Regions from separate parts of the Massilimicrobiota sp. mt181 genome, predicted to be linked through region 1. Evidence: a T-box and tRNA genes for the amino acid it is inferred to sense, from the RefSeq annotation. Region 1 holds a T-box; the other holds one or more tRNA genes.
The links. The T-box of region 1 lies ahead of tyrS (tyrosine--tRNA ligase). A T-box ahead of a tRNA ligase gene usually reads a tRNA of that ligase, here a tRNA-Tyr.

Region 1 (16,503 bases):
ATTATAATTTTGTACAATTGTTTTTAACTCTGGAAAAGCCTTCTTTAAAGATGAGACAAGATATTCTTTTTGATGAATTTTGCGATGATATGTAATAAGAACAAGCATAGCCTGTTGTGTATGATATGCATATTTAACAAGAATATGTTTCATATTTCCTGTATGTTTTTCTTTATCGTAGGCAACTTCATGAACTTCCTCTAATAACTTTCGTGTATATTGCACTATCTGATTAGATAATTGATTTTGAATATAACAGTGATCCATTGGAACAATTTCATTACTATGCTGCTTATAAAATCCAGTAACCAAATGTCCATCCGCATTTCCAACTGGGACTTGTACCTTATTACGATAAAACCATGGATCATCCATCATCAGACATGGTTGTACTTCAACATGACAATGACCAATCTTCAATAGTGTATCAGCAACTCTTTTCGTTTTAAATTGTTGTTGTGCCAAAGCATTAAAATGCTGCAAATGACATCCTCCACATTGTTTGAAAATAGGACATCTTGGTGTTTGACGAAGTGGACTTTCCTGATATAATTCAATCAATCGTCCTACCGCATAATTTTTTAGAACTTTTATAATTTTGACTTTTCCTACTTCATCTAAAAGCATGTTCTTGACAAAAATTGGAACATTCTGATATTTAACAATTCCTTGTCCATCATGTGTATAATCTACACATTTGGCTTCAATATATTCATTTTTTTGCATAGACGCCTCCTATAAAAAAACGAGCAAAGCTCGTTTTATTCTTCATCCGTTAATGTTTCTTGTGCCTGTTTGGCAGTTTCTTCATCTTTTACTGAAGCTAATGTGTATGAGAAATCATCACTTTGAACATTTTTTGTTCCATAAATTGGAAAGTCTTCACTATCAGTAGAAGTCATAAAAACATTAACTTCATATTGTGTGACTCCATCAATAGTTCCAAATAAGCCACTATATTTCTCATCATCGGCTTTTTCTAATCCTACCATCCCATCCAAAGTCTGTACAGTTTCTTCAGCAATTTTTTCTGCATCTTCTGTATCCATACCTGCTTTAAACACAATATCCAGCTTTAATTGACGACATTCAGTCGAAAGTGTCATTGATTCAATTTCATCGTATTTTTCTTCCATTGTAGAAACAGTAGAATCTCTCTGATCTTTAGAAATGGTCTGCATTCCTTTGCAACGATCACCATAAACAGGACCATTATTAAAAGAAAGAATCAAAATATAAATACCAAATGCCACAATTAATGCTCCAAATAAAATTAATAAATAATGCCACCACTTCATGACAAACTTTTTCTTCTTTTTTTTCATTGGCAAATCTTCCTCATCATACTCTTCTTCATCTATAGATGTTAAAGTTTGATTTTCTTTTTTTATTTCTAAATCTTCAAGATATGATGAAGGTTGATAATCATCCTGAATATCATCTTCATCATCAAAATGAAATTTTTTTACCATGATTTTTTCACCTACTTTTCTCTATTGTAACAAAATTCATGAGTAATGTATAGAATATTATTGTTTTCTTTTTTCTAATTCCTTCATCAACAATTGATTTGTCTTTTGTGGATTCGCTTGTCCATTTGTTTTTTGCATAACCTGTCCTACTAAAAAACCGACAATTTTTGTCTTTCCCTGACTATATTCTTTAATTAAATCAGGTTGATAATCAAGAATTTCATCAATAACTTTCATCAATATATGGTCATCATTAATTTGTTGAAAATGATATTCTTCTATCACTGAAACAGGATCTTTGTGTTTTGTCATCATAAGTTCTAAAACCTGTTTAGCTTGTTTTGTTGAGAGTGTCTTATCTGCTACAAAATGCATCAGTTTTGCGAAATCCTCTACATGCAAAATAGCATGTATGGATTGATGGCTTTTATTTAAATAAGATAAGACATCTCCAATAAGCCAATGACAAACCAATTGATAATGAGGACAAATTTGTACAGTCTGATTATAAAAATCAGATAACTCTTTATGATCAATTAAAATACGCGCATCATTATAAGAAAGTTGATATTGATTGATATATATATCTTTTCTTTGTTTTGGTAACAATGGTAATTTATCTTTGATTTGTTGAATCCATTTGGAGTCAAGCTTTATCGGTAAAATATTAGGTTCAGGATAATAACGATAATCAGCTGTTGTTTCTTTATTACGCATAGCAACCGTTGTTTGTGTTTTTTCATCAAAACGTCGTGTTTGTTGTAATATAGGTTTTCCATCCAACAATAATGCAGTTTGGCGTTGAATTTCATAATCAATAGCTTTTTGAACATTAGATAATGAATTCAAATTTTTAATTTCAACTTTCACACCATATTGTTGGCTTGTTTCAGGTTTTAAAGAAATATTGATATCACATCGCATAGATCCTTGCGCCATAACAGCATCTGAAACATCCGTATATATAAAAAGATATCTCAACGCTTCTAAATAGGCACAAGCCTGTAAACTATTTTTTATTTGAGGTTTCGACACAATTTCAATAAGTGGTATACCAGCACGATTGTAATCTATTAAAGATTCATCAGAAAGATGCGTTAGTTTTGCAGTATCCTCTTCAAGATGTAGACGTTCAATATCGATGCGCATATTCTCTTGATTGACATCAATTTCAATATAACCATGACTTCCAATTGGATGATAGTGTTGAGTTATCTGATAACCTTTAGGTAAATCAGCATAAAAATAATTTTTGCGATCAAAAGATAACAAATCTTGAATATCCATATGTAAGGCGTGACAGACTCTTATTGCCATTTCCACGGCTTTTTGATTCACTGATGGCAAAGTTCCTGGCATTGCCAAATCAATAGCATGAACTTGTGTATTGGGCTTTTTGCCAAAACTAACTGGTGCTGAAGAGAACATTTTAGATTTTGTTTTCAACTCACAATGAACCTCAATACCAATGACTGTTTCAAATTTCAAAATGATCACCTCGCACATACTGATTTTTAAATGGCAAAACATTTTCCAAAGCATAAGCACAGTTCAGTACAGTCTGTTCTTCAAATAATCGTCCAGTCAAATTGATAGCAACTGGCATATCATCAACAAAACCACAAGGCAAAGTCAAACTAGGCAATCCCGCTAGATTAGCGAGAAGCAGCTGTGCATCAACAAGTGATGAAGATTTTTTCATAGCATCTTGGATATGTGGCGCAATGCTATCACTATTTAATGATATGATTAAATCATAGTGTTGAAAAATATGATTCAGTTCTTCTACAATCAATCTTCTCACTTTTTGAGATTTCCTAAACATTTTTTCTTGATTTTCTTCTTTTAAAACAAGCATTCCTAAAATAAAACGTTGTTGTGTACTTTTGGTAAATCCACGACTGCGTGATTGAATCACTATATCTTCAATACTCTTTTCATCTTCTCGCATTCCATACTTAATTCCATCAAGACAAGCATGATTGCTTGTAGATTCACCATTGGCAATAATATTATAGACAGGAACTAATGATTTTAAATATCTTTCAGGAAAATCAATTTCATCAACTTTAGCTCCCTGCTGTTTTAACAAGACAACCATATCATCAAAAATCTTTTTCATTTGTAAATCTGTTAATGAATCATAGATATTTTTGAAAAAAGCGATTTTTAAATGTGAAATATCCAAAGAAAGATGATGAAAATATCGTGGTACAGATTGAAAAGAAGATGTCATATCGCGATGATCATGTCCTGAAATATTTTCCATCACTATTGCCATATCTCGTACATTACGTGTTAAGGCTCCTATTGTATCTAAGCTAGAAGCATAAGGAATGAGTCCATAACGTGAAACTCTTCCCCAAGTAGGTTTCATGCCAACAACACCACAATATCCAGCAGGTCGGCGAATAGAATCCCCTGTATCACTTCCCAAAGCAAAAGGAATCAGGCCACTTGCAACAAGCGCAGCTGACCCTCCAGAAGATCCACCAGCAATTCTAGATACATCCCATGGATTGTAGACTGGTCCAGTAAGAGCAGTCATATTTGTAAAACCCATACCTAATTCATCCATGGAAGACTTCCCAATCAGACAGCATCCTTGTCTTTCCAATAAATCCACCACATGGGCATTATATGTTGGAATATAATCTTCTAGCATTCGACTAGATGCGGTTGTATATATATTTTGAGTACATAAATTATCTTTAAGAACATAAGGTATTCCACTTAAAATATTTTGAAAATCAGCATTTTTTAAATCTTTTTCAGCTTTCCCAAATGTCGTATAAGCAAATGCATTTAAACGTTTTTGCTGAAATTGAGCTTCTTTATAAATTTGTTGATAATAATCTTTAGGTTCAACTTTTCCTGATTGAAAAGCATCATGTAATGATTCAATACTATAAACTTTCATGAATTCACCACCTTAGGAACTTTCACCTGTTGCTCTTGAACTTCTTTTGCATTTTTTAAAACATCATCAACTTCCATAATATCTTCTACATCATCTAATCTTAAATAATAATTTTGACTCTCAAAAGGAAAAACCAAAGGCTCAACACCTTCAGTTTCAATATCCTCTAAAATTTGAATTTGATCCATAAAATCTTTATATGCATCTATCAAAGATGGCATATCTTCATCACTTATAGATAATCTGGCATCATAAGCCAACTGTTTTAAAAATTCAATATCTTTCATATTGTCATCCTCTAATATAAATAGTAACTCTTCACATCTTGACCACTATCTTTGATGATAACTGCATTTAAGTCATCTTGAGAATAAACCAAAACTTTAATATCAAAATCTGCTGAAAAACGAGTATTGACTCCATCAGCAATAATAGAAGACAAATACATTAACTCAGTTGCAGTCTTCACATTAAGATTTGCCTCTATAACCATTGACTGAATATTACCATTTTGATATCTGGCTGTTCCAACTAGTCCTGCTGCTTCAGTCGCTGCATCTTTTAAATTCGTTTTAATAATATTAAATTCATTAGCAGTTGTTGCATCTATTTCCTGAGCACGATCACTTTCAAAAAGAACAGTTTCAAAATTGACTTCTTCACTTTGTCCATAAGAACCATTACAATATGTTTTTAAAACATAATGACCATTAACCGTACTTGTCGTTAAATCCGTTGCCTGATAAATAGCAATCAAAACAGGTAAACCTTTGAGATTTTTAAAATCTTCATGAGATTGAATAATTTCATATAATTTTTGACTACATTCACGTCCATAATTCAAAATAGATTGATCATCCATCTGTGTATCTAAACGATTATTGTCTGCATCACGAGGATCAATCACTATCGCAAAAGAAGCACCTCTTAATGTATATTTATCACCTGATTTTTCCCAGAAATCCTGTTCTTGAATATTTTGAACCATAACAGGATCTTTCACATCATTAATTGTTGTTCCAGAAGCTGGTTGCAATGAATTATCATTATTACGTTTAACCATTTCTTGTTTTAAAGATAACTTCAAATATTGACCTTCACTCATATAATAATCAGAAGTTGAAAAATATTGTGATGATAAAATTTGTAAATCTCTACCAATTGTTGTAAAGTCCGATGTTGAACCATAATCCAAATAAAAATCTTCTCTTAATTCACTATCTTCAAATTTCACAATATTATAGTATGTATCATCAAAAGAATCCATAGAGGCAGTATTATTGCTTGTTTCTTCTTGGACAGTTTCCTGTGAAGATTGACATCCTACCAGTAACAAAGCGACCATCAATATACATATGAACTTTTTCATAGATCTACCTCCTCTTTAAACTCAGCTTCACTTAAGACTGTGACCCCAAGTTCTCTTGCTTTTTCTAATTTACTTCCGGCATCTTTACCACAAATGAGGTAATCTGTTTTCTTTGATACACTTCCTGTTACATTTGCACCTAAACGAGCTAAATATTCTTTAATTTCTTTTCGCGTCATTAATTCTAAAGTTCCTGTAACACATACTGTTTTTCCATTAAAAATACTTTCTTGTAATAAAGATGTTTCTTTTAAATAATTCATATTCAAACCAATTGTCTTTAAATGTTCCAATAATTCTAAAGATTCTGGTTGACTACGGAAACGATTAATGGACTGAACAATTGTCTCACCAACATCACGAATAGACAAAAGCTTTGCAGTTGAGGCATTTAAAAGTGCATCCATACTTTTAAATTCTTTAGAAAGATTATCCGCCATTTTTGCACCAATACCTTTAATTCCTAAACCAAATAACAATTTTTCCATTGAATTCTTTTTACTTTTTTCTATAGCTTCTAATAAATTATCCATCGACTTTTTCCCAAAGCCCTCAATTTCAATAATTTCTTGTTCATGTTCTGCCAAGCTATATATATCTTCAATAGAACGCACAAATCCTAAATTATAAAACTGTTCAATTATTTTTTCTCCCAAGCCTTCGATATTCATAGCATCACGAGAAGCAAAATGAATAATACGTTCTATTTTTTTAGAATCACAATGATCATTCATACAATAATAAGCTGCTTCATTATCTTTTCTAACAAGTGGTGAACCACAATATGGACATTCGTGAATCATTTGAAATTCTTTTTCTGTGCCATTACGTCTTTCTTTTAAAGAACGCACAACCTCTGGAATGACATCACCCGCTTTGCGAATCACAACATAATCTCCAACACGAATATCTTTATGAACCACATTATCTTCATTATGTAAAGTTGCTCGTTGGACTGTACTTCCTGCAACACGTACAGGCTCCAAAACAGCATTTGGTGTAATTTGACCAGTTCTTCCAATTGTAAAAATAATATCCTTAAGTTTTGTGACCACTTCTTCAGCTGGGAACTTATAAGCAATCGCCCACTTTGGAACTTTGGCCGTATATCCTAATCTTTCCTGCCAGGCTAGATTATTGACTTTAATGACAATACCATCAATTTCATAAGGCAATGATTGACGTTTCTCTGTCATTTCTGTAATGAAGCTCCAGACTTCTTCAATATTGGCACAGACACATGTCATAGGATTCACTTTAAAACCAAGTTTAGCAATATAATCCAATGCTTCCTTATGCGTCTGACAACCCACTTCTGAAGCTGTAGGAACCATATACAAAAACGCATCTAATCCTCTCTTTGCAGCAATACTTGAATCCAATTGTCGAACACTTCCAGCTGCTGCATTACGTGGATTTGCAAATAAAGCTTCTCCAGCATCCTTTCTTTGTTTATTCAACTGTTCAAAAGATTTTTTTGGCATGTATATCTCTCCACGCACTTCAAAATCTCCTTTATAATCAATAGACAAAGGGATAGATTTAATTGTTTTAACATTATGTGTAATGTCTTCTCCAACAGTACCATCACCGCGAGTAGCACCATAACTTAAATGGCCATTTTCATAAACCAGTGAAACAGCCAGTCCGTCTATTTTTAATTCACAAACATATTCAACCTGTGGGAAAACATCTCGAATACGATCATCAAACTCTCTCAGTTCATCTTCATTAAAAATATTTCCTAATGATAACATCATTCTTTGATGTGTAACTTTCTGAAATCCTTCTAAAACTTCTCCGCCTACCCTTTGACTAGGAGAATCAGGCGTTATCCATTCAGGATGTTTGGCCTCAATACTCTGTAGCTCCTGCATTAAACGATCATACTCTTGATCTGAAACTGTTGGATTATCCAAAACATAGTATTGATAATTATATTCATTTAATAATTGTTTAATTTCATTCAATCTTTCCAATGTCATTTTACACACTCCATTCACCAGCTCATTATATCAAAAAATAATCATGAATAAAATAAAAACATCAAAAATCATCACCCAAAATATACCCATTTTTCACATCATTTCAAAACAAAAAAACAATCAGAAAATTTCTGATTGTTATGATGATAAACGTTTTAAAGATTTGTGTTGCGCCATTAAAGTTTTGATACCATAAGGCATTGAAAATGCAATATCCAAAGTTTGTCCCTGAACTTTCACTATCACACCTTTACCAAAAACATCATGTTCAACAAGGTCCCCCTGTTTCCAATCATGAATTTCATTATCACCAATCATTTCATCCACTGATGGACCCATACGTACAAATTTTTTAGTTTTAAAAGGTGATGGTTTCCCTATATGTTCGACATGATCTGTCCCAATTTCATCAATAAATTGTGATGACATTTTAGGAGAATTCGTCATATAGTTAAATCCCTGACTATCTGTTAGATATAAACGTTTCTTTGCTCGGGTAAAAGCAACATATGCTAATCTGCGTTCTTCCTCCATGCCATCTTCTCCTTCTTCTGAAACACTTCTAAAACTTGGAAAAACATCTTGAGAAAGCCCAACAACAAAAACATAGTTAAATTCCAGACCTTTGGCCATATGAATACTCATTAATGAGACATATTCATCATGTGTCATATCATCCTGAGAAGTATATAAAGCAATATCTTGCAGATAACTTTCAAATGTTGCAGTATCTGGATGCGTATTCATATATCCAGCAATGGAATTCTTTAATTCCATAATATTTTGAATACGATTTTCATCTTCATCATGTCTTAACATTTGAAAATATCCAACATCTTTCATAAGACTTTCAAAAACATCAGCTAAAGCTTGACGAGATTGTCTGGCCTTTTCTATAGATGATACAAATTCAGCAATAGCCTTCTTCACTTTTCCTTTTAATCCAATCTCCTCACTATATAAACATACGGCTTCATAACAGCTGATACCATATTCAATAGCTTTTAATTGAATTTTCTCTAATGTTTTTTGTCCAATACCACGACTTGGTACATTAATAATACGCTCAAAAGATAAATCATCCATATTGACCATTAAACGTAAATAACTTAAAGCATCTTTGATTTCCTTACGATTAAAGAATTTTAATCCACCAAAGATTTTATAATCAATCTGATGCTGAATCAACTTTTGTTCAAAAGGTCTAGAAAGATAGTTTGCTCGATAAAGAATCGCAAAATCATGATAATTAACTCCATCAACATGATGAATAATATCTTCTATTGTCTGACAAACATATTCTGCTTCTGATTCTTCATCAGCAGCCGAATAATGGACAACTTTATCTCCTTCTTCTAATTGTGTAAATAAATCTTTTTCTAAACGATTTTTATTTTTTCTAATTAAATTATTTGAAATATCTAGAATCGTTTTGGTTGAACGATAATTTTGATCCAAAATGACAGTTTTGACATGAGGATAATCCTTATCAAAATTCATGATATAATTGACATCTGATCCTCTAAAAGAATAAATTGTTTGATCTGGATCACCAACCACACATAAAAGAGACTGTTGTGATAAAAGATGAATAAGTTTATAATCAATACTTCCTACATCCTGAAATTCATCAACATGAATATATTGGAATTTCTGTTGCCATATCTGTAAAATATCAGGATATTTTTCAAACAGTTCTACTGTCTTCAACAAAAGATCATCAAAATCCAGCATAAAATGTTCTTCTTTATATTTTTCATATTCACCATAAGCTAATGCTTTTTTTTCTTCACCAACAAAGCCATCAGCCATTTGATATGCTTTTTGTGGTGAAACTTCAGCCATCTTACAAGCTGAAATATAATGAATACAACTTTTAACACTAACAGCTTTACTATCGATATTTTTTTCTTTAAAAATCTTTTTCAATAAAGATTTTTGATCTTCTTCATCCATAATAACAAAATGATGAGGATAATGAAGAGCATGAATATGCTGCCTTAATATCCTTACACATAGAGAATGGATTGTGCACAGTAACGCTCCTGAAGCATACTCACCTAATAAATCCACAACTCTTTCTCGCATTTCATTAGCGGCTTTATTTGTAAAAGTAATGGCTAAAATATGACGTGGTTCAATCCCGACTTCCTCAATCAGATAGGCAATACGATATGTTAAAACACGTGTTTTCCCACTTCCAGCTCCTGCAATAATACGCAAATGAGATTGAAGATAAGTTGCTGCTTCTTTTTGTTTGGGATTTAATAATTTATCTAAATCCATCATATCACATCCTCTCAGTCTAAACATTATAACATAATTACTCAAAAAAGAAATCTTTTCACCAATAAAAAAATGATTTCAACATTAAAGATTGAATTGAAATCAAAACAATGAAATAATAAATAAGAGAGGTGACACATATGTATTTAAGCATAGATATAGGTGGTACATACACAAAATATGGATATTATCAAGATAACGGTAACTGTATAAAAAAAGATAAAATGAAAACAATCAAAACAAATAAAAAAGATTTTTATCAAAGTTTAGAACCGTTGATCACACATGATTTAAAAGGCATAGCCATCAGCATGCCTGGACTTATTGATAGTTTGACAGGTTCTATTCATAGCATTACTTTGCTTCCTTTTTTCAATCAGACTTCCATCTGCCATGACTTATTTCAAAAATTTCATCTTCCTGTTACCGTTCAAAATGATGCCAAATGTGCAACTTTAGGGGAAATGTGGAAAGGTTGTCTCCGTGATGTTGATAATGGTTTTATGCTTGTACTAGGCACAGGTATTGGTGGAACCATAATCATTCATAGAAAAATATTAGAAACCCAGCATTTCAAAAGTGGCGAAATTGGTTCTTTTCTCATTCCTCAAAAAAATATGTATTCTCATTTTGGAAGAGAATACAATGCTGTGAAACTCATTCATGACCTGAGTCTTATACTTCATTGTCCTGATGATGGAGAAATCGTTTTTCAACAATTATCATCTTCACAAGAAGCCATCCAGCATTTTCAAAATTACTGTCAACAGATTGCTGTTATGATCTATAATCTTGATTATCTCTTGGACCTTGATGTGATTGCTATTGGTGGAGGAATAAGTGAACAACCTCTCCTGATTCAAACAATCAGACAGGAATTTTATAAACTGCGAGAACTTTATAAAGAGGATAACCACGAACCTATAATAAAAGCCTGTCAATTTCAAAACGAAGCCAATTTATTAGGTGCATTATATCATCATATTCATTTTAAAAGAAGTTCTGATTGAATGATAAACACATTCCAGAACTTCCTTTTTATGATTCAAAATATTTTCTAACATATTGACAATCATGTTGTAATTGATGAACTAATGCCTCTTTAGAAGGAAAAGTTTGTTCTTTACGTATAAGTTCGTAAAATTCAACAAAAACTTCCTGACCATAAATATCTTCATCAAAATCTAAAATATTAACCTCAAGAGATGCCTTTTTTAATGCATGAAAAGTCGGATTATATCCAATATTACACATTCCCATATAACAATTTTCCTGAACATATACTTTTACAGCATACACACCACCACAAGGTAAAAAATAAGATCCATAATCAATATTGGCAGTAGGAAATCCTAATTGATGTCCAATTCTACGGCCATGTATTACTTGTCCATGTATCGTATAACGACGCCCTAATAGCTCATTCAAATCTTTCATTCGACCATCTTTGAGATGTTGACGAATACGGGAAGAGGAAATCTTTTCCCCTTTATATATCACTTCATCAATAATACTTGTATCAAAATTTTTATTTTCTAGTAACGTCTGTGTTGTTCCCAGATTTTGACAGCCAAAGCGAAAATCAAATCCACAAACAACATGGCGTACACCACAGTTTATCAGATATTTTTGAATAAATGCATCAGGAGATAAAGCAGAAACATTTTTAGTAAACTCAATGACAAATAAATAATCAAAACCTCTTTCTTCAAGAATCTTTTGACGATCCAAAAGCGATGTCAAATAATGTTCTTCTTTAATTTTACCTAATACATAAAGTGGATAATGATCAAAAGTCATAAGAGCTTTGCGATAGTTCTTTTCTTGAGCCACACGTTCAACTTCATTAACTAGGGCCATGTGTCCCACATGTAAACCATCAAAAAAACCTAGTGCAGCAACAATTGGCTCACAAATTTGTATATTTTCATGTTCTTTTAAATAAATAACCTTCATTAAAACAACCCTCTTACACTTTTCAAATAACCTTGACCATCCGGCTTGTAAACCGCAAGGACTTTTCCTTCTTGATTGCAGACAACAACTTGATGATCAATATCACTTTTTATTTTTTTACCATGATAAACAATATTTTCATTATCAACAAAATAATGATCAAAATGAGCAAACGCTTCTTCTAAACTCATCAAATGATAATGGCCTTCTTCAATTTCTTCAATGCTATAACAATCCTGAATATGAAAATTTCCTGAAGATAGTCTGATTAAGTTTGTCATATGAGCAGGATAACCTAGTTTTTTCCCTATATCAACGCATAAAGAACGTATATATGTTCCTTTAGAACATTGGACTTGTATTGTTATGTACTGATTTTCTTGAGAAATGCATTTAATATTTTTAATAAATATTGATCGTGGTTGAATCTCAACGCTTTCCTGATTTCTAGCATATTCATAAAGTTTTTTTCCATTCACCTTAATTGCAGAATAAATCGGTGGCATCTGTTCTTGTGCACCTAGAAAAGATGAAAGGACTGAATCTACATTTCCAACGCCACAAAATTCTTTTTCTTCTACAATCTTTCCACTCGCATCATAAGTATCCGTTGCTATTCCCAAACATAGTGTCGCTTGATATTCTTTTTCTTCACTCATGAGAAACTGTAAAGCTTTGGTTGCTTTTCCAATGCACAACACCAAAACACCTGTTGCATCAGGATCCAATGTTCCACAATGACCAACCTTTTTTGTATGCAAAATCTTTCTCATACGATTCACAACATCATGACTTGTCATTCCAGCTGGTTTATTGATCAATAATATTCCATCCATCTTTAAACCTCCCTAATGAGAAATGACATATAAAAATGAGTCAAAAGACTCAAATTTATTGAATTTCTCGATATATTTTATGAAGTGTAATATCAAATGTCGCTTCTTTCCCTGCAAGTTCTTCTGTATAATTTTCAGGGAAAGTTACAGTAATTGTTTTTTCTTCATTCAATTCCATGCCAACAATTCCATCTTCGAAACCATCAATCATAGTGTCTGATCCTAATTTTAACTCATAACCTTCTGCAGTTCCACCACTAAAAGCCACACCATCGATTTTACCTACAAAATCAATATTCACATAATCACCATTTTGAGCAACTGCTTCCTGATTTTGTGTATTGTTATTTTGTGTCTCAGAACTTTGAGATGAACACCCTAAAAGCATGACCAATGCTATAAAACTTCCTAGTACTTTTTTCATCTTAGCCTCCTATTTATGATTAATGACATAATAATTCTTTTTTCCACGTCTAATAACAGTCGCCTGTTTTCCAAAAGCATTTTCTTTTTTTATAACAAAGCCTACATCTGTAATCTTTTCACCATTGACAAGGACAGAACCCCCTGTAACAAACTGACGTGCCTCACGATTAGATGAAGCAGCTCCAACTTTCACTAAAGCATTTAAAATTTGTGTATCTTCCTCTAAATCCACACTTGGAACACCATGGAAGCAAGATTGAACTTGTTCTAATGTTAAGTTTTGTATTTGCCCTGAAAATAGCATTTGACTAATATTTAATGCTTCTTCATAAGCTTCTTTTCCATGAATAAAAGTAATTACTTCTCTCGCAAGAGCTTTATGCGCTTCTCTTAAATGTGGTTGTTTTTTATTCTTTTCTTCTAATTCTTCAATTTCTTCTTTTGATAGGAATGTTAGGAATTTTAAATAATCAATGACTTTATCATCTTCTGAATTAATAAAGAACTGATACATTTCATATGGTGATGTTTTTTTACGATCCAACCAAATCGCATGACCATTTGTTTTACCAAATTTTGTACCATCAGATTTTGTTAGTAAAGGCATTGTAAATCCATAAGCCTCTTTTCCTGTTTTCTTTCTAATCAATTCAATACCAGCTGTAATATTTCCCCATTGATCTTGACCAGCCACCTGCATTTGGCAATCTTTATTTTCATATAACCAATAAAAATCCATGGCCTGCATAATCATATAAGAAAATTCCGTATATGTAATTCCTAAATCTAATCTTCTTTTAACAATATCTTTATTCAACATATAGTTAACATTAAAATATTTACCATAATCTCTTAAAAAATCAATGAAATTTAAATCTTTTGACCAATCATAGTTATTGACAACTTCAAATCCAAATAAATCCTGTGCTTGTTTTTTCAAACATTCAAAATTATGTTGAACTTCTTCTTTAGTAATCATCGGTCTTTCTGTATCAGGTTTTGGATCCCCAATCAAACCAGTTGCTCCACCAACTAATAAAATAGGATTATGTCCTGCATCTTTTAATCGTTTACTAATTAAAAATGATGAAAAATGCCCAATATGTAAACTATCACCCGTTGGATCAGTTCCAATATAAAAAGTCATTCCTCCATTATTTAATTTTTCTTCAATTTCAGGCGAACTGACATCTTTAATCAAACCACGCCATACCAATTCATCATAAATTTTCATTTCATATCCTCCTTATAACAAAAAAGAGAATTCATCAAAAGGACGAATTCTCGCGGTACCACCTTTATTTATGCTTATGCATACACTCATGATTGATAACGGTGTTGCCACCGGCCAAGCTTTGCACTTAGCTGCTCCAAAGTGTATTCATTATAAACAATGATCTATTTCCACCAGCCATAGATTCTCTATCTTCATCCATTTATAACTACTTGTCTTCTTCAACGCTTATGTATATAATATTAAATTTTGTGATTGAAGTCAACTCAAAAATATCACTTTGCATTCTGATTAATAAATTCAACAGAAGTTTTTGAATAGACAATCTTTTGTGCCTGATATAAACTAAAGTATCCTGATAATACATAACAGAATGCAACAACAATAGCCATAGCCGTTAAATATTGAATGCCAAACATCTCTGCGCCAAGCATCAGACTTGTCAGAGGAGAATTAATAACGCAACAGAACATACCTACAATGCCTATAGCTCCTCCTAAATGAGGATCAAAACCAAGTAGTAAGGCTAACATATAACCTAAAGTAGAACCAATTACAAAAGTTGGCACGATTTCTCCACCTTTAAATCCAGAACCTATTGTGATTGCAGTAAAAATAGCCTTTAATAAGAAATCATATGGCAAAACTTGCCCATAGATAGCTTCATCAACAACTTCCATACCGGCACCCAAATAACGCCCTTGAAAAATAAAGACTAATAATATCAGTAATAACGATCCCACAAGAACACGGATATAGGCATTTTGAAAATACTGATGAAACCACTTATGGCTATAATGCATCATCAAAACAAAAATGATTGAAAAAGCAGCAATAATCAAAGCAAAAGCAACAAGTCGAACACTCATCAATGGCGTTAATTGGAAAGAGGCTGTTAACGTATAAAAAGTGGTTTGACAACCAAATAACTGCGCAATTCCAAATGAAATCAAACTGCTGCATAAACATGGAACGAGTGCAGCATAGTAAAAAACACCAACACTGACAACTTCCATAGAAAAGAGTGTTGCTGTTAAAGGTGTGCCAAAAAGAGCAGAAAAAACAGCACTCATCCCACACATGATCAGTATAGACATCTCTCTTTGATCAGCATGAATAAATTTTCCAAAGGTAGTTGCTAAGGAACCACCTATCTGTAAGGCAGCCCCTTCCCTTCCACTGGAACCACCAAACAAATGTGTGATGACCGTTGCCAGAAAAATAGCTGGTGCAAGTAAAACGGGCACTTTATCTTGCTGACGAATGGACTGGATAATCGTATTCGTTCCTGGTTCATTGCTTAAATGAACAAGTCGATAAAGATAGACAATCATAATACCACCTATTGGTAACCCAAAAACAATCCAGGAATGTGCCAAACGAAGTTGCGTCACATAATCTATTGATAAATGAAACAATGCTCCAACAACACCACAAACACTTCCTAAAACCAAAGCTATCGCTATCCATTTACATACAAAACATATATTTAATTTTAAATCCATAAAAAACTGTTTCACATACATCATAAATCCCCTCTTAAAAAAACTTCTAAATTACTTAGAAGTTTCTTTTGTTGTTGCTCGTGGCATTAATAAATGCTGTATCACAACTTCTTTATTCTCAATGTCTTCTTCATTTAATATTTTTGTTAATAATCTGACAGCTAAAGCTCCCATATCATAAACAGGAACATGGATTGACGTTAAAGAAGGACGACAAATCTGTGCATAACTTGTATTCATCATTCCTATAACTTCCATATCATCAGGAATATGTATTCCATTATCAACCGCAGCATTGACAACAGCGACAGCTTCTTTATCATAACTTGTAAAAACAAGCTGATGTTTATGATTTTTGAAATATTCTAAGAATTGTGGGTAGCTTTTTTCATAATGTGAAGAAGTATGGACAACTTGCTTTTCAGAATCAAAAGTTAATCCATATTTCTGATAAGCTTCTTGAATTCCTACAATCATTTCCTCTATATTAATTAAATTTTGTTTTGGCGAAACA
Region 2 (16,503 bases), on a different contig from region 1:
CAGTTTGACCAGCAACTTCATTCATATTCGTTATCATATTGAAACCTTTCGCATGTAAATTTTCTTGAATTTGTAAAGCAACTTTTTGAACAACTTCCATCATATGAGATAATGTTTGATGGTCAACTTCTAAAATATTTGAAAAATGTTGTTTAGGAACCACTAATGTATGACCATCTGTTGTTTGACTTAAATCTAAAAAAGCCATACATAAATCATCTTCATAAACAATTTTTCCAGGAATCTCATGATGAGCAATTTTACAGAAAATACAATTATCCATTGATATACCTCCTATTTCTATTATTTTACAATAAAAAAGGAATAAGGGAAAGCCTTATTCCAAATAATTATCAGAAATATCTTTGATTTCTGATTCTAACAAATCATCATATACAGCGAAATGATATTTCTTGAGGTAAGCTCCTTCAGCTTCTTCTTGTACTTCGCCATCACTTTCTAATGCTGAAATGATATTGTCTGTATTTTTATGAGCAGTATCATAAAGATAGATGACAGCATAATTATCATCGCTTAATTTAATGGCTTGACTATAAACACCATCTTTTGTCACTTGATTTAAATCGGATAACTTATCTTTAAGATTATCATCTAAAGAAGAATTTTTTGTGACAACACCAGCATCTTCAGCATCACTGCCATAATCTTCCATCTGTTTATCAAAAGCTTCTTCATCAGTTGATGCTTCAATGATTTTTAAAGCTTCGGATTCTTTTTCAACAACAATTTTCTTCATTGTACAAACTTCATAATCTTCCATCAATGTATCCAGATTTTCAGTGATATATTTCTGACGTAATAATTCCTGTTTCACTTCAGGAATCAAAGCATTGTTAATATAGTCATCTTTTGATTCATAACCAAGATTAATAGCATATTGTTCTAAATCTCCATCAGCATATTCAGCGTATTGATCTTCTCTTTCTTGAACAAGTTCATCTATCTTATCTTGATCAGTAATTTCTTTATCAGCAATAGAAGTCAATAATGATGAAACAATTTCCTGTGCACCATAGTTTTGTAAGAGATATTCAAAATAGTCTTTATTTGTAATATTGATTTCACTACCACTAATTAAAGATTGATCACTGTCAGAAACTTTCACACTATAAGTAGAAGAAGAACATCCATATAATAATCCACCACATAACAGCAATAAGACAAGTTTTTTCATTATGAGTTCTCCTTTCTTAAATCATTACGAATATCTAGATTTTCATCTACAATATTTTGAATTGTTTCTTTGATTGTATCATCGTTATATTGAAGTTCATAAGTGTTAAATGCCAAATAAACCATATAGTCATCATATGTTAATAATGGAGAATCCACATCAACATTTTCCAGTTCCTTTTTAATTGTTTCTTTATCAGTATTTGTACATTTTAAGAAGTAGCATCCATCAGTTCCTTGAATAGCTTCACTGACTTCTCCGTTTTTTAAAGCAAGTGCTGCTGTTTGGACTTCACTTCCGTAAGTACTTGATAAATCAGTTTGGGAATCAACAATTCCTAAACTTCCTTTAGCGCTTTTGGTATTATCATCATCTGAATAATCATATGCGATATCATCAAAGCTTTTATTTGTATCTAATAAGGATTGAACTTCTTCAAGTTTTTCATTTTCTTCATCAGTTGGGTTTTCTGGATCACTCATAGAGACTTTAATGATGCTGATCATACGAGGAGAAGTCTGCGTATAATAATCATCAAAGACTTCATCGAAATGATCTTTGATATATGTTTTTAAGAATTCAGCATATTGTAAAGATTGAATTAAAGAATCTCGATAAGCTTCAATATTTTCCATACCAGATTGCTCTAAAGCACTTTGTAATTCTTCTTCAGCACTATCACCATATTGTGATTCATAATTGGCCTGAATATTTTCAACTAATTCATCAGCATTTTCTTTCATATCATCTGTTGCTGGGAAATTGGCTCTAATTAATTGATCGAGCACATACGAAAATAAAGCTTGTTTTCCTTGTGTGGATTCAGATAAATCCTGATATAAATCATCAGCAAGAAGATTAACGTCATCGATAGATGCCACAACGTCTTTGCCATCCTGCTGAACAGTTTGACGACTACAACCACTTAATAATAAAATGCTTGCCAGCGCAAAGCCTATAAGCTTTTTTTGTTTCATAAGAACCTCCTTGATATAAACAATAATATTATACACAATCTTTTGATTTTTTCAACTTCTGTGGGCAATAACACAAAATTTACAATTATTTTACCATAATATATAGTGTGCATAGGAGGAAATGAAATGGCAAAAGAGCAGAAAACATTCAACGATGAGAAAATATTGGTATTATTTATTTTATTATTCATATTTGGCTTTATATTTTATAGGAAAGGGGAATGGATATGTTAGCACATCAGGGGTCTTTTACACTTATTTTAGTCTTGTTTATTTTACTGGTTATTATCTGTGGTATTTGTTAGTGTAAAAGAAGGCAGCTTTTTGGCTGTCTCTTTTGTTTTGAGAAAGTATTTGAAAAAAACGGATATAATAAATTTAATTATCGTATTACTTGACTGAACAGTCATTTTACGTAAAATATACTTTCGAAAGGGGCGATTTTATGTCGACTTTAAAAATAGAAAATTTGCATGTCGAAGTAGGAGATAAAGAAATCCTGAAAGGACTTAATTTAGAAGTGAAAACGGGTGAAGTCCATGCGATTATGGGACCTAATGGAAATGGAAAGTCAACACTGCTTTCTACGATTATGGGACACCCTAAATATATTGTGACTCAAGGAAGCATTACTCTTGATGATCAGGATGTTCTCGCAATGAGTGTTGATGAACGTGCCAGAGCTGGATTGTTTTTAGGAATGCAGTATCCTCAAGAAATTCCAGGAATTACAAACTCTGATTTTTTAAGAGCAGCTATTAATGCTAAAAGAGATGAACCCATATCTTTATTTAAATTTATTAGAATGTTGGATAAAAACATTGAAGAATTAGGAATGGATGAAAATCTAGCTCATCGTTATTTAAATGAAGGGTTTTCTGGTGGAGAAAAGAAACGTAATGAAATCTTACAAATGAAGCTCTTACAGCCACGTTTTGCATTATTAGATGAAATTGATTCTGGTTTGGATGTTGATGCATTAAGAGTTGTTGCGGAAGCTATTAATTCAATGCGTAGTGATGATTTTGGATGCATTATGGTTTCACATTATGAAAGAATGTTTGAACTGGTTAAACCAACGCATGTTCATGTCCTTGTTCAAGGTCAGATTGTGATGAGTGGTGGATATGAATTGGTTGAAAAGATTGATCAGGATGGATATGAATGGGTAAAAGAATTAGGTTATGAATGGGAACAAAATGAAAGACAGCCTATTATATTAGAAGCCTGTGGGAAAAAGGAAAGCTTAAAATGACGAAAGAACAGTTATTAAATCAAATAAAACCCATGATTGATTTGACAACAGATCATCAACCTTATTATATGATTCTTTCATCATCATTTCCTATGGAATCACATCTTCCACAGGATGTTTCTTATCAGGATCATGTTTTGAAGTTTCGCAATCAAAATCCAATGACTTTCTATATTATTTATGATGGAAAAGATGAATTATCATTGCATATACATTTTGAGGCTTATACTCAGGTTGATTTAATAGAAGTGAAAACATTGGATGTAAAAGCTTGCTTACATAAAACAATGACATTGGATGAAGGTGCACAAGTTCATGTCTTTAGTGAAAATCTTTCGCACTCTGCCAGCAGTCATGAAGATGTGTATCTTCAATCATATGCACAATGCCAGTATGGTTATTCTGAACTTTCTGATGATTCTTTTGAAGGTATCTATCATTTTTATTTAGATGGAGTGGAAGCACGTGCGCAAGTCAGAACAGCAATTCTTTCTAAAAACCAGGAAAATAAACATTATGAAATATTAATTCAACATAACCAGCCGATGACTTATGGTCAAATGGATAATTATGGTGTTGTGAAAGATAGTGGGAAGCTGGTTATTGATGGTATTGGAACGATTACCAAAGGGCAACATGGCTCAGCAGCTCATCAAACAAATAAGATTATGGTTTTTGATGAAGCATGTCATGCGTGTGCCAATCCCTATTTATATATAGATGATTATGATGTTCAGGCATCCCATGCTGCCGCAGTTGGAAAAATGGATGAAGAACATTTGTATTATTTACAAAGTCGTGGATTGACAAAGAAACAGGCTATGCAGTTGATTACTTATGGCTATTTAATGCCAGTTGTTGAAGTGATTGATAATGAAATGATTAAAAAACATTTTGAAAACTCCTTATCAAAGGTAGGTGCTTAAAATGTTAGATGTTGCTCAGATTAGAAAAGATTTTCCCATGTTAAATGGAAAAACAATGCAGGGGCATCCATTGGTTTATTTGGACAATGGAGCCACAACATTGAAACCTCAGGTTGTCATTGACAGTGTCTGTGACTATCTGACCAATTATTCAGGTAATGCGCATCGTGGAGACTATGATTTATCTCATGAAGTAGATGAACATTATGAAAAAAGTCGAGAAATTGTTCAAAAATTTATTCATGCCAAAAGAAAAGAAGAAATTGTTTTTACTTCAGGCACAACGGATTCATTGAATATGATTGCCTATGGTTATGGTTTGACGCATTTGCAGCAGGGCGATGAAATTCTGATTACGGTTGCTGAACATGCCTCTAATACTTTGCCATGGTTTGATGTGGCACGTCAATGTGGCGCTGTTGTCAACTATATAGAGTTAGATGAAACAGGTCGCCTGACTTTGGAAAATGTTCAAAAAGCGACAACAGATCAAACAAAGATTATTGCTGTTGCAGAAGTGACAAATGTCTTGGGTTATCATGCGCCTATGAAGGACATTTGTGAGTGGGCACATAGCCGTGGTATTATTGTTGTAGCTGATGGAGCACAAAGTGTTCCTCATCAGGTAACAGATGTTCAGGAAACGGATGTTGACTTCTTAGCTTTTTCAGGACATAAAATGTGTGGGCCTACAGGAATTGGGGTCATGTATGGAAAATATGAGCTTTTAAAAGATATGAAACCTACACGATTAGGTGGAGGTTCAAATTCTCGTTATAATAGCTGTGGTGTTGTGACGTTGAAAAAACCACCTTATCGTTTTGAAGCAGGAACACCACATATTGAAGGGGCAATAGGTTTGGCAAGTGCCATGGGGTATTTGATGAATATAGGAATGGACAATATTTATCAATATGAAGAAGAATTGCGTCAATATTGTATTGAAAAAATGCAAAAATTAGATAATGTTGACATCTATAATCCTGATTCACAGGGGGCAGTTGCCTTCAATATTAAAGGTGTATTTTCACAAGATGCTGCCAGCTTATTTAATAGCTATGGAATTGCAATAAGAGCAGGACAGCATTGTGCAAAAATTCTTGATGAGTTTTTAAAGGTATCAACAACTTTACGTGCTTCATTTTATTTCTATAATACAAAAGAAGAAATTGATGCCTTTGTAGAAGTGTGTAAAAAAGGAGATGACTTTTTAGATGCGTTCTTTAAATGATCCTCAATTATTGAGAGAAATTATTATGGATCATTATGAACATCCACGCAATCGTGGATTGGTTGATGATGATTCATATTTAAAAGTCAATATGAATTCAGAAACTTGTATTGATGATTTAGATATTCAGGTTAAATTTAATGGAGATAAAATTGAAGATGTGCGTTATGATGGAGAAGCATGTGCGATTTGTACATCTTCAACTTCTATTATGAGTGAACTTGTGAAAGGAAAAACGAAAGCAGAAGCTCAAAAAATCATAGATAATTATATGAATATGATTTATGAGAGAGATTATGATCCAGAAATCTTAGAAGAAGCGATTGCTTTTCAAAATACACATAAACAGGCCAATCGTATTAAATGTGCAACACTAGGATGGAACGGACTGATTGAATTAATGAAAGAAAGTGAGGAATAAATAGTGGCAACAAAAAATCTTGATATTCCTACAACACATATTGATTATGATTTTAAAGATGAAGATGTTTCTGTATTTAAAACACCTAAAGGGTTAAATGAGGACATTGTCAGAGAAATTTCAGCTATTAAAAATGAACCTGAATGGATGCTGGAATATCGTTTGAAATCTTTAAAATGTTTTTTAGAAAAACCTATGCCTACATGGGGTGTAGATTTAAGTCAAATGAATTTTGATGAATATACATACTATAATCGACCAAGTGATCGTTTATCTGATAAATGGGATGAAGTTCCTGAAACAATCAAGAATACTTTTGATAAGTTAGGTATTCCTGAAGCAGAACAAAAGTTTTTAGCAGGAGCTTCAGCTCAATATGAATCAGAAGTTGTTTATCATAATATGCTTGAAGAAGTGAAAGAAAAAGGCGTTATTTTCTTAGATATTGATAGTGGATTAAGAGAATATCCAGAAATCTTTAAAAAATATTTTGATACTGTTATCCCTTATAATGATAACAAGTTTTCAGCATTGAATGGTGCAGTCTGGTCAGGAGGGTCATTTATTTATGTACCTCCAGGAGTAAAGTTAGATAAGCCATTACAGTCATATTTTAGAATTAATAGTGAAAGAATGGCACAATTTGAAAGAACTCTCATTATTGTTGATAAAGGATCAGATATTCACTATGTAGAAGGATGTACAGCACCTTCTTATTCAAAGGATTCATTACATGCAGGGGTTGTTGAAATTGTTGTCTTAGAAGGCGCTAAATGTCGTTATACGACAATTCAAAACTGGTCTAAAAATATTTATAATTTGGTCACACAGCGTGCGAAAGTTGCTAAAAATGGCTCTATGGAATGGGTTGATGGTAATATTGGTTCAGCCGTCACTATGAAATATCCAACATGTATATTAGCAGGTGAAGGCGCTAAGGGAACATGTATTACAATTGCTGTGGCAGATAGTCATCAGATTTTAGATTCAGGTGCGAAAATGATTCATTTGGCACCTCATACATCAAGTCAAATTATTTCTAAATCTATTTCTAGAAATGGTGGAAAAGTTAATTATAGAGGATTGGTTAGACATCAGAAAAATGCTACAGGTGCCAAAAGTAAAGTTGAATGTGATACATTGATTTTAGACGAAAAGTCTACCAGTGATACAGTTCCAACAAATATGATGATGAATAATGAATCTATTATTGAACATGAAGCAACTGTATCTAAGGTATCTGAAGATCAGCTTTTCTATTTAATGAGTCGTGGATTGACAAAAGAACAGGCGACAGAAATGATTGTCATGGGATTCATCGAACCATTTTCAAGAGAATTACCAATGGAATATGCTGTTGAATTGAATCAGCTTATTAAGCTGGATATGGGAGAAAATAGCATTGGATAAAAATGAACTTCGTTGTTTAATGAAAGATAAACGTCTTCAGTTATCAGCTAAGACGTTTTCTTTATATAACCAGCAGATTTATTCGAAAGTTCTACGCCATCCACAAGTACAAAATGCTAAGATGATTGGTTGTTATGTTTCATTGCCATCAGAAGTAGATACACTTCAAATTATTGATTCATTATTGCCATATAAACGTATCTGTGTACCCAAAGTTGAGGGCAATCATATGCAGTTTTATGAAATTTTATCCCTTGATGAATTAAAACCAGGACATTTTCATGTTTTAGAACCTATCACAAGTCAGATGATTATGCCTGAAGAAATAGATTGTATGCTTGTCCCTTTACTTGCCTATGATTCATTGGGTTATCGAGTAGGTTATGGAAAAGGATATTATGATCGTTATTTTCAATCTGATTTTCATGGCTATAAAATAGGATTAGCCTTTTCTTTTCAATATGTTGATCAGATTCAACATGATGTTTTTGATCAGAGACTTGATGAAGTCATTCATGAAATACCATAGTGATATGGTATTTTTTTCTTTGATAAACATATAATATTTTGGTGAAATATGATGAAAAAATGGATAATTATTGTAGGGGTACTTTGTTTTTTGATTGTTATGAGTACAGGCATTGTCTATATTCAGGCAATACCAACTTTAAAGACATATGGACAAATGGAGATTGAACGTTTCAATCAACTCATTATTTCACATAGCTATTTTACAGATGAGAAACAGTATGACGATCTTGTGATTATTGAAAGGGATGAGAATCAGGATATTGAACTCCTTGATTTTGATATGGTAAAAGTTAATCAATTGGCTGCAGATATTGTTTCGGATATAGAAAATACGTATTCTCAAATAGAAGAAGGCACTTTTCAGGCATCTGATGACAGTTATTATCAAAGACGTATGGAAGAAGTTAGTCAGACAGGAATTATTTCTTCTATTCCCATTGCGACATTATTAGATTTACCAGCTTTTTCTTTTTTATCACCAAGTATCCCAGTTACTTATAAACATCTTTCCAGTGTTGGAAGCTCTGTTCAAAAAAACATTCAAAATTATGGTGTCAATCATGTGATGATTGAGTTGTCAATAGACATTAAAATGAATATAACAATGATTTATCCTTTTTTTGAACAATATCATACACAAGTGATTACAATACCTGTTTTATTAGAAATTTTTCAAGGACAAGTTCCGTTGGTTTATTCTTAATGTAAAGGAGAATGATCATGAAAGATTTGATCAAAATATATTATGGAATAGATTGTACAATAGATTCAATTGGTTATTTTTATGTTGGACCACAATTGTATTATTTATTTTGTGTTAAAGATAAAAATGAATTTTTAAATATTTATCATTATTATCGCTTTATTATGCATCAATGTGGAATAACAGGTTATAGAATTGTGAAGAACGTTCATCAGGATATTTTTTCGCAAAATTATGTCTTGTTGATTTATTATAAAGAATCTTTTTCTTTTGAAACTTATCTCCATCATGTGATGCAGCTCTATCCATTTCCTAAAATGAAAGTCCAGTCAATTAAAGAACAATGGATTTGTAAGATTGATCAAGCGAGAGATATGGTCAAAGATTATGCATATAGTTTTAAACATGATCAGGATATTATATCATTGATTTATTATTATTGTGGTCTTGGTGAAAACAGTATCAATGTCCTTAATTATATATTACAAATTCATCAGAGTGCGTCATTGCCGGTCACATTATCTTTATCACAACCTGTTTCTCAATATGTCTATGAATTGTTGAATCCGTGTATGTATATCTTTTCAACACGTATGCGACATTTAGCATGTCTTTTCAAAAGCCAGCTTTTATCTACTTTTCAGCTTCAGGAACTATTAGAAAAAGAATATTTTGATGTTTATGAAATTATTTATCTTTATGCGAGGATGCTATATCCATCCTACTTTTTTCAATGCCTTTTACAACAAACGATGGATGAAAAAAAGATTTCCTACTTCTATTTTGGATTAGAACAAGAACGTCAAATGAATCGTCAAATTTTTCAGGTTTTATCTTTTTATGTGACACTACCTAAAATCAGTTGGATAAATCGTTGAAATATGGTATAATATTGTAAGCACAGTTAGTTGAAAGGGTTATATTTATGGATTTGGTAAATAGTATTAAAAGTAATGAACATATTAGGGAATCTTTAATTCGTTTAAAATCAATGGATCAATGTGATTCCTTCATTCAACAAGATTTACAGTTAAAACAGAAACTGATTGAGCTTTTATCTCATGAAGATCCTAAAATTCGCAAAAATAGTGCTATCTTATTAGGAAAATATCAAGATACAATAGAAATATTATTAGAAGCTTACGAACATGAAAAGACTGAATATGTGAAAGAAGCATATTTAATGGGAATGGCTTCACAAAATTGCCGTCCTTATATTCAGCAATTAAAAGATATTCAAAAAAGATTAATTCATGCTGATGAAGTCACAAAACATATTCAGGCTCAATTAAAAATATTAAATCCTATTATTTTAAAAAATCAGATGCACAAACGTAAAATCATTAAACTTAAACATGAACCGGTAGATGTCGTGTTAACATCTTTGCCTTATTATCAGTTTGTTTTATTTGAATCTGTTTTGCATTTCAAATATAAACCTGTGACTCAAGGAGTTCTGGTACGCACTGAATCGCTTTATGATTTATTAAATATTCGAACATATCGTGATATGCTGATTCCTCTTTCTGGGGCTTCTGGTATGGAAATTGACCTGGAAAGTATTCTATCAGGATTTCAAAGATGTCATTTAGAAGATATTTTAGATAAGTTATATGATGATCATTCTGCTTTCTATTTTAGAGTTGCTGATGAGACAAGAGATAAACATCCTTTGTTGATACGTAAGATTTCTCAAAAACTTTTTGAACTTTTTCCAGATCGTTTATTGAATACAACAGAAGGATATGATATTGAAATTGTTTTAAAAGAAATTAGACGTGGAAAAGTTAATGCTTATTTGAGATTAACTCATTTGAAAAGTACACGTTTTGATTATCGTAAAGAAGTGATATCTAATTCGTTGCAGCCTTATGTAGCAGCAACTTTGGTTCAATTAGCGAAGCCATATATGAAAGATCATGGGAAGGTACTGGATCCTTTTGTAGGATGTGGAACTTTATTGATTGAAAAAAATTATGTTGTACCTTCAAAATTTGCGATGGGTATAGATATATTTGGTAAAGGTGTGGAAGCAGCCAAAAAAAATACAAAGGCAGCTGGTCAAAATATTTATTATGTTCATAAAGATGCTTTGCGTTTTGTGAATAATGAGATGTTTGATGAAATTATAACTGATATGCCAACATTGCCACAGATGAATGATTATCAGCAGTTACAGGAGCTTTATGATCGTTTCTTTGAACGTATTCATCGTTTGGTAAAACCAAAAGGATATGTTTTCTTGTATACAAGCGAAATCTCTTTGGTGAGAAAGAATCTTAGATTACAGGAAGGCTATTTAAATCTTGTGGAACATTATGAGATTCCACGTGGTAAAAATATGTTTTATTTCTTTATTATGCAATTAAAATAACCTGCTTGATGAAGCAGGTTTTTTCATGTCATTATTGTTGACTTTCAGGTGTTGTTCCTTGAAGTGATTCATTGTTTTCATTAGAAATTGGTGGTGTTGTTTCTTCGTTTGTATCAGGAGTTGAGGTATCATCCGATGAGTTTTGAGAATCTTCCTGATTGTTATTATCTTGTGTATTATCTGTCTGTGGAACAGATGACTGTGAGCTTTCATTGGTATTTTGTGAAGATTGATCTTGAGATTGTTCATTGATTTGCTGTTGGAGATTTTCAATTTCATTTTGTTGTTGGATGTAATATCGATATCCTATATATCCACCAACACATAATACAGCTATAATCAATGTGATGATAATGAATAAGAAAAATTTTCCAAGAAACGAATGTGTCTTTTTTTCTTTAACGACTTTTGTTTGTTGTTTTGTCTTTCTTTTTGTTCTTTTTTTGACTTTTTTCTTAGTCTTAGGTTTTGCTTTTTTGGTTTTGTTGTCCGTTTTTTCATCGTTATCCTGATTGTCCTGTTGAAAAGATGTTTTTTGATTAGAATCTTGCTGAGATATGAAATCCTCATTTTGATGTTCTTTGTGATAGATAGGTTCCTGATGAGGTTCTCTATCTACAATAGAGTCGGGCTGTGAAGAAAAAGTTTCATATGGAAATTCTTCATTATCATACTTATTTTCATGATTTTCTATTTCATCATCGAATACAAATTTTTTTGCCATTTTTATCACCCACCTACAGTATTACCTTTCAATATGACTTTTATATTAACTTTATATTGACATTTATAGAATTAAGTATAACAATATATTTAGTAATACTAAATAGAAAAGAGCTGGTTCAATGAATGAAAGATATGAAAGGCAATTAAAAAAAGGAATTTTAGAAATTTTGGTTTTGCAACTTTTATCAAAAGAACAAATGTATGGTTATCAGATGATTTTATGCATGAAGGAGAAGAGTCATGGAATGTTTGAGATGAAAGAAGGGACACTCTATCCCATTCTATATCGTTTAGAAGATGATGAATTGGTAAAAAGTCAATGGACACAGCCTCAAAAGAAGGAACTTTCGCGAAAGTACTATTGTTTAACAGAAAAAGGGAAAAAACAGTTGGAAGAATTAAAGAGGTTATGGAAAGATTTTTCATTGGTTGTTAATGAGATTTTAGAGGAGAATGAACATGAATAAGAATAAATATATCAAAGGCGTTTTGAAATTATTAAGATGTTCAAAACAACAAAAGAAAATAATTCAGTTAGATTTAGAAAATGATATTGATATGGCATTGAAAAATGGTGAATCATTAGAAGAAATTATTCAAAGAATGGGAACACCTGAAGCTGTTGCAAAGGAATTTAATGAGAATATGGGTGTTTCATTACGTCGCTCTTATAAGAAAATTATAGGAATCGTTATTGGTATTGTGGTTGTATTGGGATTAGGCATTTTTTTCTTTATCCGTTCCATTATGCCAGAATATCAGGAGCTGGGAACATCAGGATTATTTAAGCAAGACACTGTTGAGCAGCAAATGGAACAGGTTATTCTAGATGTTTCTCATCTAGATACTCAAGCGATACTCAAAAAGTGTGATGAAAAGATGAAAGAAACCATGACAGAGAGTCTTTTGAAAGAATCTGTTTCATCTTTAGGAGAATTAGGCAATTATCAACGCATAACCAGTCAAAGATATGTTGAAGTCAAACAAAATAATGATGTTTGTGTTGTAGGAGAGGTTGTTGCATTATATGAATTGCGTAGTGTGACATACACGATCACTTTCAATCAGAATTATGAATTAATGGGGCTGTATATGAAATGAAGCAAAATATCACATATGCCATATTAGCAATTGTCTGTTTTGTCTTTGCATATGGTCATTTTCAAGGAAATGTCTCTTTGGTTCACAGTTATCATAAAAGTAGAATTGCACAAAAGGATATGATAGCCTACGCAAAAACTTTTGGAGTTGGTATGTTGATCATTGGAGTAGGATGTACATTAGCTTTATTATTGCGTTTATTACAATTGTATCTATTTAGTGATATCATAATGTTTATTGGCATTTTTATGGGCGTTTTAGTTATGATTTATGCTCAATTTAAATATAATCATGGTATCTTTTAGGAGGGAGTCAATCATGAAATTTATTATGCCTGTCATATTTTTGATGATTTCTATTTTCTTATTAATGGGAAAAGGTTCATTTTTAATTGCTGGATATAACACAGCAAGTGCAGATGAAAAGGCAAAGTATAATGAAAAGAAGTTATGTCGTATTGTAGGATTAGGCTTTTTTATCATCACTTGTGGGTTGTTTTCATTGATGATGCTAGAAACTTATGGACTTTATGTGATGATTGGTTTATTTATCATAGGTATGGCTATAATTCTAATTGGTAGTCAATATGCTAGTTTAGAGCATAATACCAAGAAAATGAAATCTTCGATGATCATTAGTATATTACTGACAATCGTTATTGGTGGATTTGTGATAGTGGTTATGTTTATTGGTGATATTCATATTCAGTATCATGACAATTCCATACAATTATCTGGAACATTGGTATCTTCTTCAGAAATTTCGTATGCTGATATTACCGAAGTAGAGTTTCGTGAAAATATTGATATAGGACATAAGAAAAATGGTATCAATAATGCTGTTATTGAAGCGGGAAGATATCGAAATGATGAGTTTAATGATTATCGACTTTATGGATATACGAATAGTTTACAATATGTGATTATTTATACGGATAGTGAGATTTTTGTTGTGAGTGGAAAAAATAGACAACAGACACAGGATATTTATGAAAAACTAAAGGAAGAAATAAACGTTGTATAATTCTATTTTATATGAATATTGAAAGGAAACAGAAAGATATTGAAGAAAAGATATTTCTGTTTCTTTTTCAATTTTATTCTTGACGAGTTCATAGACGTATGCTATTATAAGAGGGCACTAGAAATTGGAGGTTTAGCTCAGTTGGGAGAGCATCTGCCTTACAAGCAGAGGGTCAGCGGTTCGAGCCCGTTAACCTCCACCATTTATGCCGGCTTAGCTCAATTGGTAGAGCAACTGACTTGTAATCAGTAGGTTGAGGGTTCAAGTCCTTTAGCCGGCACCATATATACGGGGAGGTAGCGAAGTGGCTAAACGCGGCTGACTGTAACTCAGTTCCTTTCGGTTCGGTGGTTCGAATCCGCCCCTCCCCACCATTTCAGTTGGGATATAGCCAAGCGGTAAGGCAACAGACTTTGACTCTGTCATTTCCCTGGTTCGAATCCAGGTATCCCAGCCATTTGACCCGCTAGCTCAGTAGGTAGAGCATCTGACTTTTAATCAGAGGGTCAGGCGTTCGAGTCGCCTGCGGGTCACCATTTTTTGCGGGTGTAGTTCAATGGTAGAACTTCAGCCTTCCAAGCTGACTACGTGGGTTCGATTCCCATCACCCGCTCCATTTTTTAGGAATATAAGGGTCGAGTATATTAATAAAATTTGGATTTGACAAACTAAATAAAAGAACTATTTACAAGCTATGTTGGAATCAACATAGCTTTTTTGTGTTTTGTTGCTGAAGGAGGGTTAATATATGGATGATTTAACTATAAAAAATTTAAAACTCAAAAGAAATGATGCTATTGAATGTGTAAAAATGAATCTTAAACATTATGCATATTTAAAGCTATATCCTATGATCCTATGAACTATTTAGAAAGATTGCAATCTTTGAGTAGTTCCCTAATTAAAGTGGATAAAAATAAAATGATGAATACAAAAAATGTACATATGTTGTTGGAATTGCAAAATGAAGAGGAAAATCATCGGTTGATCAAAAAATATGATTACTTACTTTCATTATTAATACATGAAAACAGTCCAAATCTCTTCAGGATATATTTTGAAGGAGAAAAGATTGTTGCTATAAGGGAGGAAAATCAAAATATTTTTAAAATTATTAATAAATCATATGAAATGCTTACAGTCTTAGATGATGATATTGACTATACAATAGATGACTATCCAACATATCTCAAATATGAGCAAGGTATCAAAAAACGTGGTGGATGGAGTGTGAAAAAGGAAGCTCTAGCATATCTAGGAAGTTATCAGAATGGTCTCTATAAAAATGAAATAGATTTAGTCTTAAATAAAATACCTAAAAAAGAATTATTAATGAATTGTATAGAAAATGGAAATCAAAGAAATTATACCTCATATGAATATAGAAGCATACGAAGAGGATTGCTCATTTTTGCGTATTATTATTATCGCATTGATTTTAACTATGAAGATTTGATAAGAGAAATGAAAAAGACAGGAGGAGGTTGGGAAAAAGTTATTGATAACTGTAGAAAAATAAAAATGGAAAATAAAAGAGCTATTTTTTTAATATCAAAATAATTATTAAAACTATTGAAAGAACTTTTTCAGATATACTCAAAATGTTATAATGAATCTAGAAAAGATATTCTTATATAAACTTATTTTAATAAAAAAGTAAATCATCGTAAAAATTATGATGTCTCTAATTCCATTTTAATGTTTCTGATTTTTTTAGTGGAATATAGAGGAATTATAATAAATGTTCAAAATGAAAAGAATCAATCATTAAATAATAAAAACAAATAATATTCCAAATGATATTTTTAAAAGATAAAAACAATTAAAAAAACATCGTTATTATGAGAAAGTGTATCTCAACAATATTTATGAATATTTTTTAATCATTATTGAAACAAGTAGGTTATCTTATTATATGGATATGTTAAATTTTTAAAATTTATATTTATTCATATGGATGGGACAAAGTTAATATGAAAAAACAATAAATTTAAGCATAATAATATTTGATTATGTTGATAAAAAAATCTTTTACGATTTGTTATGGGGGAAAGTGATATGAAATTAGAAAAAATGAAGATTTATCTGCGTATTTTAAAGTCTAATCGCGTCATATTAGGTATTGTTTTATTGAGTTTACTTGTGAGTTATGGGTTCTTTTTTTTCCTTATAAGATTGATAGATTTATATACAGCTCTTTCTTTTCTAAGTAAGAATAATTATCTTCTATGTATCATTTTAATTTTTATGAGCTATATATTGCTGACTTCTGCAACAAGGACAAATCAGCTGGAACTGATTGATACAATGGGAGGAAAGTTCTCATTTCAAAGAAATCTATTCGTTGTTTTATTACTGATTATAGCTGTATATCATATTGTATTTATTCTATTGTTTTTAGGTGTTGCCTTATTTAGACAGGATTATGCTTTTTTGAATGTCTTTATGGAATCTTATCTGTATAATATGATTTTGCCTCAAGGAGTTAGTCTAGCAATAGGACTTGTTCTATCTTTGTTTGCATCTAAAATATCTATACTATTTATACTTGCTTTTATATTCATGATCTCTCCACTTTCAGAACTGATAGTATGGAGTGAACAGCCTAGTTTTCCAATTGACCAGATTTA

Region 2: it encodes a tRNA-Tyr, which carries the amino acid that the T-box ahead of tyrS (tyrosine--tRNA ligase) is inferred to sense. The anticodon was not compared.

The regions. Positions count from the first base shown of each region.
Region 1 covers NZ_JBVAYN010000003.1:47,830-64,332, forward strand. The annotation lists gene rlmD (23S rRNA (uracil(1939)-C(5))-methyltransferase RlmD) at 1-726, opposite strand, end outside; gene ACZYT4_RS02595 (hypothetical protein) at 762-1,472, opposite strand; gene gatB (Asp-tRNA(Asn)/Glu-tRNA(Gln) amidotransferase subunit GatB) at 1,530-2,960, opposite strand; gene ACZYT4_RS02605 (amidase family protein) at 2,950-4,392, opposite strand; gene gatC (Asp-tRNA(Asn)/Glu-tRNA(Gln) amidotransferase subunit GatC) at 4,389-4,679, opposite strand; gene ACZYT4_RS02615 (CamS family sex pheromone protein) at 4,691-5,761, opposite strand; gene ligA (NAD-dependent DNA ligase LigA) at 5,758-7,746, opposite strand; gene ACZYT4_RS02625 (ATP-dependent helicase) at 7,885-10,032, opposite strand; gene ACZYT4_RS02630 (ROK family protein) at 10,173-11,042, shown strand; gene ACZYT4_RS02635 (bifunctional riboflavin kinase/FAD synthetase) at 11,071-11,988, opposite strand; gene truB (tRNA pseudouridine(55) synthase TruB) at 11,988-12,824, opposite strand; gene ACZYT4_RS02645 (FKBP-type peptidyl-prolyl cis-trans isomerase) at 12,880-13,248, opposite strand; gene tyrS (tyrosine--tRNA ligase) at 13,258-14,484, opposite strand; T-box leader at 14,520-14,718, opposite strand; gene ACZYT4_RS02655 (chloride channel protein) at 14,760-16,013, opposite strand; gene ACZYT4_RS02660 (LacI family DNA-binding transcriptional regulator) at 16,041-16,503, opposite strand, start outside.
Region 2 covers NZ_JBVAYN010000005.1:90,919-107,421, reverse strand. The annotation lists gene ACZYT4_RS04915 (HIT family protein) at 1-283, opposite strand, end outside; gene ACZYT4_RS04910 (hypothetical protein) at 338-1,195, opposite strand; gene ACZYT4_RS04905 (peptidylprolyl isomerase) at 1,195-2,172, opposite strand; gene ACZYT4_RS04900 (YjcZ family sporulation protein) at 2,394-2,477, shown strand; gene sufC (Fe-S cluster assembly ATPase SufC) at 2,618-3,427, shown strand; gene ACZYT4_RS04890 (SufB/SufD family protein) at 3,424-4,353, shown strand; gene ACZYT4_RS04885 (aminotransferase class V-fold PLP-dependent enzyme) at 4,355-5,584, shown strand; gene sufU (Fe-S cluster assembly sulfur transfer protein SufU) at 5,568-6,005, shown strand; gene sufB (Fe-S cluster assembly protein SufB) at 6,009-7,415, shown strand; gene ACZYT4_RS04870 (5-formyltetrahydrofolate cyclo-ligase) at 7,408-7,944, shown strand; gene ACZYT4_RS04865 (sporulation protein YunB) at 7,996-8,649, shown strand; gene ACZYT4_RS04860 (hypothetical protein) at 8,667-9,527, shown strand; gene ACZYT4_RS04855 (methyltransferase domain-containing protein) at 9,575-11,023, shown strand; gene ACZYT4_RS04850 (RodZ family helix-turn-helix domain-containing protein) at 11,055-11,747, opposite strand; gene ACZYT4_RS04845 (PadR family transcriptional regulator) at 11,869-12,216, shown strand; gene ACZYT4_RS04840 (DUF3887 domain-containing protein) at 12,209-12,850, shown strand; gene ACZYT4_RS04835 (hypothetical protein) at 12,847-13,155, shown strand; gene ACZYT4_RS04830 (DUF3784 domain-containing protein) at 13,169-13,873, shown strand; tRNA gene ACZYT4_RS04825 (tRNA-Val) at 14,000-14,075, shown strand; tRNA gene ACZYT4_RS04820 (tRNA-Thr) at 14,081-14,156, shown strand; tRNA gene ACZYT4_RS04815 (tRNA-Tyr) at 14,164-14,247, shown strand; tRNA gene ACZYT4_RS04810 (tRNA-Gln) at 14,255-14,330, shown strand; tRNA gene ACZYT4_RS04805 (tRNA-Lys) at 14,334-14,409, shown strand; tRNA gene ACZYT4_RS04800 (tRNA-Gly) at 14,416-14,489, shown strand; gene ACZYT4_RS04795 (hypothetical protein) at 14,795-15,433, shown strand; gene ACZYT4_RS04790 (hypothetical protein) at 15,932-16,503, shown strand, end outside.